DNA from 2 places in the Geomicrobium sp. JCM 19037 genome. Region 2 is predicted to be linked to the other one. Evidence: a T-box and tRNA genes for the amino acid it is inferred to sense, from the RefSeq annotation. Region 2 holds a T-box; the other holds one or more tRNA genes.
The links. The T-box of region 2 lies ahead of metG (methionine--tRNA ligase). A T-box ahead of a tRNA ligase gene usually reads a tRNA of that ligase, here a tRNA-Met.
Positions count from the first base shown of each region.

Region 1: it encodes a tRNA-Met, which carries the amino acid that the T-box ahead of metG (methionine--tRNA ligase) is inferred to sense. The anticodon was not compared.

Region 1 covers NZ_BAWZ01000030.1:11,552-15,973, reverse strand. Annotated here, with positions in the region: gene tsaB (tRNA (adenosine(37)-N6)-threonylcarbamoyltransferase complex dimerization subunit type 1 TsaB) at 1-490, opposite strand, end outside; gene JCM19037_RS28665 (hypothetical protein) at 477-608, opposite strand; gene tsaE (tRNA (adenosine(37)-N6)-threonylcarbamoyltransferase complex ATPase subunit type 1 TsaE) at 605-1,060, opposite strand; gene JCM19037_RS23220 (thiamine-monophosphate kinase) at 1,075-1,677, opposite strand; gene JCM19037_RS23215 (AIR synthase related protein) at 1,674-1,934, opposite strand; gene JCM19037_RS25890 (hypothetical protein) at 1,871-2,047, opposite strand; tRNA gene JCM19037_RS15725 (tRNA-Met) at 2,795-2,870, opposite strand; rRNA gene rrf (5S ribosomal RNA) at 2,881-2,997, opposite strand; gene JCM19037_RS15715 (PLP-dependent aspartate aminotransferase family protein) at 3,084-4,223, opposite strand; partial or broken gene ribH (6,7-dimethyl-8-ribityllumazine synthase) at 4,377-4,422, opposite strand, start outside.
Region 2 covers NZ_BAWZ01000026.1:6,873-11,294, forward strand. Annotated here, with positions in the region: gene rsmI (16S rRNA (cytidine(1402)-2'-O)-methyltransferase) at 1-694, shown strand, start outside; partial or broken gene JCM19037_RS14475 (AbrB/MazE/SpoVT family DNA-binding domain-containing protein) at 824-1,119, opposite strand; T-box leader at 1,384-1,633, shown strand; partial or broken gene metG (methionine--tRNA ligase) at 1,668-3,663, shown strand; gene JCM19037_RS14485 (TatD family hydrolase) at 3,710-4,422, shown strand, end outside.

The DNA of each region.
Region 1 (4,422 bases), on a different contig from region 2:
CTTTTTTACTTGCCAAATGGATCATCTCACTTGGCTTCGTGCGGTTGTCTGTCGCGCCTCCAAATATTGCTCGTTCGCCAAGAACTTCTTGGATTTGTTCTTTATGGTTTTCTAGATCTAAACTTAGAAAAAGAACGTTGCGCTCGAGCGTGTCCAGTTCTTTTAGCAGATCACTCATCAGCACAAGCTCGTCCTCACGGATTTGAGAAACTTCTCCATCATTTGATTCATACAAACCAGCATATACTTGCCCTCGTCTAGCATCAATAAACGGACAAATCACGGTGCTCGTATACTTCCCATTTTGGGCTAACAGCTCAAGTGAAGATACTTCATATAAGGGGATGTCCAATGAACTCGCCATCGCCTTAGCCGTAGCGACGCCGATACGCACCCCTGTATATGATCCAGGACCCGTCGTCACAACAATGCCGGTTAGATTTTTCATTTCCAGATTCGCTTGATTCATCACCTCATCAATGCCTGGCATGAGGCGAAGAGAGTGATTTTCTTTTTTTGTACGTCGTCCACTCTGCAACAATCTCGCTGTTTGTACCGATTGCAGTACCTAACACATACGTGGATGTATCCATAGAAAGAATCATCATTCATACACCTCCAACACAGATGTATAATGCAAAGCATTTGTTTTGATTTGTAAACGTCGCTCTTGCTCTCCAAGTCGTTGGAGGGTAATATGAACGGTATTTTCAGGCAATGGTACGCTCAATCGTGATGGCCATTCAATGACTGTTACTCCGTCTCCATCAACAAATTCAGAGAGACCGAGATCTTCCTCATCGCTCTCGTCCAAGCGATACGCGTCAATATGGTAAAAAGGAAGCCTTCCTTTATACTCTTTGATAATGGTAAATGTTGGAGAATTGATATTCCCTTGAACACCCAGGCCTTTTCCAAAGCCTTTACTAAAATGCGTTTTCCCTGCACCTAAATCCCCGTCCAACGTATAAACATCCCCTGGTTTGGCGACTTGTCCTAGCTGTTCCCCTAGACGCATCGTTTCTTCTGTATCATTCGTCAATATTTCGTATTCTCTCATGCCCTCACCTCTATTCAAGAACGATGTGTATATCCTTCACGCACAAGGCGTGTTTTTTGTGTGGTCGAGTTTAACGTCACATCTGCACCTTTTCCGATGACATGACCGATTATTGTAAGTGGATCTCCTATACGTTTTGCCTCTTCAGCAATACGTGGCCAATCCTCTTTCGAAACCGTACCTAGCAATTGAAAATCCTCACCACCGTTAAAGGCAAACCGTAAAGATCGTTCGCGCCCAAACGTCTCTTCCATCAACTCTGGCATCGGGATGTTGCTTTCCTCAAGTTCAATATGAACGTCACTACTTTCAGCAATCTCCCATATTTCACTTGATAAACCATCACTGATGTCATTCAATGCCATTCTCGTTGAATTCTCGGTGAACATTTGCGCAACCCCAGTATGCATCAGCGGTCGTTGATGCGCCTCAACAAATGCTTTGTTCGGGTTAGCATCTTGATTTAATAACTGCTCGAGACCTGCAGCTGAACCTCCTAATGAACCCGTAACGAAAACAACATCACCGACGCGTGCACTACTTCGAAGTAACGCCCTTCCCTTTGCCACTTCACCGAGAACCGTCACAGATATGTATAGTTCACTTTTTGATGTCACACTGTCACCGCCAATGAGATGAACCCTTGTTGCTGTGCCAAGCTTTGCATTCCATCATAAATTTCAAGAACTTCATCATCAGACCAACCACGAGGAACAGCAATGGATACAAGATAGTATTTAGGCTTTCCACCCATTGCAGCTACATCACTAATGTTTACAGCGAGCGCCTTATAGCCAATGTCTGCCGGTTTCATCGTTGATCGTTTAAAATGCACACCTTCGCATAGCGTGTCGACACAACAGATCGTCTCCAATTCAGCATTTGGCTGAATAATGCTGCATCATCCCCAATTCCGACACGCACACCTGGCTGTTTATCTTCAATTATATTATGAATCCGTTCTATTAAGCGAAATTCATCCATCATTTATACCCCTTTAAGTCAAGGCTCATAACCAATATTCTAGCATACAATTGGTGCACGTACACGAAAGTACACGCATTGTAAAACTGCCCCAAAATGCGGTTCATGAGGGTATTTGGAGGAAGAACTTCTCTCATTTTTCCAAAATCCCCACATAAGAACCGTAAATGCCAACATAAGCGCGTTTACGGTGGGATTTCGTAAGTGTTCTGGATAATAATAAGTAAAATCCCCACACACATTATCGAGCAGAGCCCGACCCATTGCGAACGCTAATTTTTTGTCGTTGTTACTCTATGCAGTGGATCATTATCGCAAATAGGCACACACAGTTACTTAGCGTTATGCTTTCGTTGGACACTAAAAATCTGCAGCATCGTCACATGAGTAGGTTCGCTTAAACACAAAAAAACAAACGATTTGTCGTTTGTATGTTTAATTGAGCTATGTATTTTTGGTTGCAACTTCCAGGCACTACAACCTTTTCTCACAGAGATGGAAAAATTCGACGTAGTGTCGAAAGTAATTTGGTTGCACTCTCCTAGTACTACAATCTAAATATTAATTGTTTGCACTCACTCAGTACCACTATCCCCTCTTGCTTCGAAGTTTAGCCGACGTAGTGTCGAGGGTAAAATTGGTTGCACCTTCCAGGCACTACAATTCTTTCTCGCAGAGAAGAAAAAAATTCGACGTAGTGTCGAAAGTTAATTGGTTGCACTCTTCGAGTACTACAATCTAAAGAATAATTGGTTGCGGGAGGAGGATTTGAACCTCCGACTCCGGGTTATGAGCCCGACGAGCTACCAGACTGCTCTATCCCGCGATGTGAAAAAACCTGGCAACGTCCTACTCTCACAGGGGGCTGCCCCCCAATTACCATCAGCGCTAAAGAGCTTAACTTCCGTGTTCGGCATGGGAACGGGTGTGACCTCTTTGCCAATGTCACCAGATTCGTTTGTGGTGTCTCTCAACGCCACGTGTAATAATATATCATGGAAAAAAAGATAATGCAAGGCATCTAGAAAAAAAAGTTTATTTATTTTTTTGCAGCCGCTAAAGCAAGGCGCAATTCTTCAATGATTTCCCCGCTATCTTCTAGGCCTACAGACATTCTCACAAGTCCTTCCGTTATACCTAAGCGTTTTTGCAAATCACTCGGAATGCTGCGGTGGGATGTTTTTAGCGGGTAAGAAACAGTCGTTTCTACTCCTGCCAATGTGGGTACAATTCGAATCCATTGTAAGCTCTTAAAAAATGTATACGCATCAAATTGATGGCCGAGGTCGAAACTTACCATCGCTCCATTACCATGATCACTTAAGGTGTTTGGATAGTACACCTTCACTCCTGGTTGCTCTTGCATAAATGTTGCCACTTCTGCCGCGTTTTTGCTTTGTTGATTCATTCGAACGGAGATCGTCTTTAATCCTCGTGTCGTGAGCCATGCTTCGAAGGGGCTGACATTCATACCTAACTGGATGACTTTTTTCTTCGCCTGCTCAACTAACGATGATTCTCCGACAAGGACGCCCGCGGTAACGTCACTGTGCCCACCAATATATTTGGTTGCACTATGTACGACCAAGTCTGCCCCTAATATATAAGGCTTAACAAAATATGGCGTCGCAAACGTGTTATCGATCATGACCCTGACGCCGTGACCCTTAGCTATTTGCGTGAGTTGTTCAATATCTTCAACCCTTAGAAGGGGATTGGCTGCAGTCTCTCCAAAAATGAGCGTTGTCTTTTCTGTTAATGCACTAAGGATATTGTTCTTATCGGCAAAAGAGGCCGTGTTTATTTGAACATTCCAGTCCGTAAGAAAGTTGTGAAAGAGGTCATACGTCCCCCCGTACACATCTTCTGGAATGAGCATATGATCTCCTGGTTTTACAGCAGCTAACACACCTGCAAGGATCGCGGACATTCCTGATGACGTAGCCACACCTGAGGGCGCCTCTTCCAAACCGGCAACAAGATCTGCTAACTCGTCTGTATTCGGGTTTCCATAGCGCGTATACATGTACCGTTCATTTTCAGGAGAGAAAAACTGTTCCAAATCATCTAAATCTGAAAAAGCGAAGGCTGACGTCTGATAAATCGGAGTTGCTTTACTATGTAAATGATTCTTTTTCCCAGACTCTTGATGAATAACTCTCCAGTCGAAATGCTTCATGGTGACTCACTCCTTTTTTCGAGTTTATCACAGTCGAATGTCGGAAACGATGACTAAAAAGAAATCTGTGAGAAAATATGACATAGTATTCTTTATATTCGATTCTGACTCTATACTTCGCTAGTATAGAATCAGAACCAAAAATTTGCTTCCCTACACTTCCAATGTCGCCATTTCAACAACTGTGCGCGCGGCTTCA
Region 2 (4,422 bases):
TTTCGACATTCCTACACAGACGATTAGTTTACACGAGCATAATGAACATGCTCGTATTCGCGGGTTAATCGAGCAGTTGCAAGCCGGTAAAGATGTGGCCATTGTTAGTGATGCTGGAACACCGCTTGTATCTGATCCAGGGGCGGAATTGGTTGCACAGTGTATTGAAGCAGGAATTGTTATTACTCCTCTTCCTGGAGCTAACGCAGCGCTTACAGCTTTCATTGGATCGGGCCTCGGGGGCGGCGCTTTTTATTTTCATGGATTTTTGCCTCGGAAAAAGAAAGAGATTCGAGAACAACTTGAACATTTACGCCACTTAAAAGTACCGATTATCTTTTATGAGTCTCCTCACCGAATGAATGCGACGCTTGAAACGATGGCAGAAGTTTGGGGAGAAAGAGAAGCGGTCATCGGTCGAGAGCTCACGAAGCGTTATGAAGAGTTTGCTAGAGGTAAGGTGAAAGATCTAGGTCGTGATGAATGGCGAGGTGAGATTTGCTTTGTCGTTGCCGGTGCAGATGAATCGGAACAGGCAGAAACAACCGACTGGTGGGAAGGGCTTTCGATTCGTTTGCATGTGCAAGCCTATGAAGAAAAAGGAATGCAAAAAAATGCAGCGATGAAACAGTGTGCACTTGATCGCAACATCCGCAAAAAAGAAGTGTATAACGACTATCACGGACTTAGCTAACCGGCGTATAGGCTGTTCTATGAGAAGTTCTGAGATGGAAAGTGTCTCAAAAAAGCAAAAACCACACCATGCCTATTGAGCCAATAAAAAAGAGCTACCCATCGATTTGGGTAGCTCGAATTATGATATTTATAGAGCCGTTGACTTTGAATTGTCCAAGTACTCTTGAAGCGAACCAATTACTTCGCGTGCCCCGTCCGGCTAAGTATAATCTTGCCGTCGGCAATTGAGATATTTTCGTCAGAGACTTCGCCTGTGACTTGACAAGTCATATTCGGCTTATATTTCTTTAGAATAATGCGGTCGTGATCCACATAAATTTCTAACGCATCTTTCTCTGCAATATCTAATGTACGTCGTAACTCGATTGGAATTACCACGCGGCCAAGCTCGTCAACCTTGCGAACGATGCCAGTTGATTTCATTGCTTAGAATCTCCTCCTTGCGAGCGCAAATGTATATTTGTGTCACAATTTGACACTTTTTATCTCTATGTGTGCAATCATACCAGTATAGTAAAATCAAGTCAATATAATAATCTTAAAATTCAAATGCGATAAAATGGCTATATCTCAAGTGTTTCTGCATTTTCTGAGACAGCACGAGTGTTTGATATGGTATATGTCTGTTGACTTTAGGGAATCACTGATGTATAATTATCAATTAAGTTTGTGGTTTTTCAACGAATAAACATACCGATGAATGGATGAGTAAACAATAACGAGTGTTCAGAGAGCCGGGTTGCTGGGAACCGGTCACAAACGTATTGTTGAAGATGGTCCGCGAGGTTTTGCATTTTAAGCGTAACGCGTGAGGAATGCACGGTTGACCGACCGTTAGCAGGTGTGTAGCTAATTGTAACTGATTAGCGCTGTTGAGCTTCTCTATCACGAGAAGAAAGCAGGGTGGTACCACGTGAGTCCAACTCTCGTCCCTTCACATAGGGACGGGAGTTTTTAGATTTGATGAATAGATGGGGGCAAATACAATGAGTAATAAACCAACGTACTATGTGACGACACCGATTTATTATCCGAGTGGAAAGCTTCATATCGGTCATGCGTATACGACTGTAGCCGCTGACACGCTTGCACGTTACAAACGTCTACAAGGCTATGATGTGATGTTTTTGACGGGCACTGACGAACACGGGCAAAAGATTGAAAGAAAAGCGAAAGAAGAAGGGGTTACACCGATTGATTTCGTGGATGAAATTGTCGCAGGCATACGTCAGCTTTGGGACAACCTGGACATTTCTTACGATGATTTCATTCGTACGACCGAAAACCGTCATAAACACTCCGTTCAACAAGTTGTGGAGCAGCTAAAAGATCAAGGTGACATCTATTTGAGCGAATATGAAGGCTGGTACTCTGTGCCTGATGAGACGTACTACACAGAATTGCAGCTGGAAGATCCGGTAAAAGATGAAAATGGCAAAATAATCGGAGGTAAAAGTCCCGATAGCGGCATCCGGTAGAACTTGTTCGTGAGAAATCGTACTTTTTCAAAATGAGCAATTACGCAGAGCGTCTGCTTCAATATTACGAAGACAATCCAGACTTTATTCAGCCTGAGGCTCGTAAAAATGAAATGATCAACAACTTTATTAAACCAGGTCTTGAAGACCTTGCCATCTCTCGGACAGCATTTTCGTGGGGAGTACCGATTAAAAGCGACCCTGAACACGTCGTGTACGTCTGGATTGACGCATTACTTAACTACATTACAGCGCTTGGTTATGGGACGGACAAAGACGAAGCTTATCACAAGTTTTGGCCAGCAGATGTGCATATTGTCGGGAAGGAAATCGTTCGTTTCCATACCATTTATTGGCCAATCATGTTAATGGCGTTAGACGTGCCATTGCCGAAGAAAGTTTTCAGTCACGGTCATTTACTCATGAAAAATGAAAAGATGTCGAAGTCCAAAGGCAACGTCGTGTATCCCGATGCGCTTATCGAACGTTACGGGCTTGATGCGGTACGTTATTACCTCTTGCGAGAAGTGCCATTCGGTTCAGACGGTGTATTCACGCCAGAAGCTTTCGTTGAGCGGATTAACTATGATTTAGCCAACGACCTTGGCAACTTATTAAATCGAACGGTTGCGATGATTAATAAATACCTTGATGGTGAAATTCCAGAGTATCTAAAAGATGGCACCGGTTATGATGCTTCGTTACTTGATGTGGCTGACGCAACGATCGAAAAAGTGGAAGCGCATATCGAAACGATGGAATTCTCAGTTGCTCTCACCGCCATTTGGCAGTTTATCAGTCGTACGAACAAGTACATTGATGAAACACAACCGTGGATGCTCGCTAAAGAAGAAGGAAGTGAAGAGCTTCGCGCTGTGATGTACCATTTGGCTGAATCGCTACGAATCATTTCTGTTTTGCTCAAGCCGTTCTTTACAGAAGCACCAACGGCAATTGCACAACAACTTGGATTTAGTGACCAAGAAGATCTTGGCACTTGGGCATCGCTCAAACAGTTTGGTTCATTACCTAAAGGCACACAAGTCGTGAAGAAAGGGACGCCGATTTTTCCACGTCTTGAGATTGAAAAAGAAGTGGACCATATTAGCGGCTAATGGCAGCGCCAAAAACCGACGAAGCGGAAGCTGAAGAGGAAGAGGGCGCGAACCTTATTACGATTGATGACTTTAAAGCGGTCGAGCTACGGGTTGCACAAGTCACAAAAGTAGAGCCGGTGAAAAAAGCAGACCGGTTGTTAAAGTTGCAATTGGATCTTGGTGATGAGACGCGTCAAGTCGTTTCAGGTATAGCTAAAGATTACACAGCGGATGAACTTGAAGGGAAAAAGATCATTTGTGTAACGAATCTTACCCCTGTAAAGCTGCGTGGTGAGCAGTCTCAAGGGATGATTCTTGCTGGAAAAGCGGAAGACACATTAAAATTGGTCACAATTGATGGCGATCTTCCGAATGGAACACTCATATCTTAATTGATGGAAAGCCGGGCATGCCCGGCTTTTTAAAAAGGAGTTAACGATGGTTGAATTGTTTGATACACACGTGCACGTAAACGTGCATCAGTTTGATGATGATCTTGAAGACGTGCTTACCCGTGCACGAGAAGCCGGTGTGAAGTGGATGAATGTCGTCGGGTTCGATCGTGAAACCATTACCCGAGCGATGGCGCTCGTAGATGAATATGAGTTTTTGTATGCGACGATTGGCTGGCATCCAGTCGATAGTGTCGACTTCACCGATGAAGATCTTGCATGGATCGAATCGTTAACGGAGCACCCAAAGGTCATAGCCATCGGTGAAACGGGGCTTGACTATCATTGGGACAAATCTCCGGCAGCGGTTCAGAAGGAAGCGTTTATAAAACAGATCCAGCTTCATAAGCGAGTCGGACTTCCTCTTGTTATTCATGGTCGAGAAGCCCAAGCAGATATTGCGACGATTCTTGAACAAGAAGGGGTCGGCCCGGCAGGGGGAATCATGCATTGCTTTAGCGGAGACGAAGAGACAGCAAAGCGTTGTTTAGATGCGGGCATGCATATTTCTTTTGGGGGACCGGTTACGTTTAAAAATGCGCAACTACCGAAAGATGTAGCGAAGATGGTGCCGCTGGATCGTTTGCTTATTGAGACTGATTGCCCGTTTCTCGCTCCCCACCCTTACCGGGGAAAACGAAATGAGCCAGCTCATGTGGCACTCGTCGCGGAAAAAATTGCTGAACTAAAAGGCGTTAC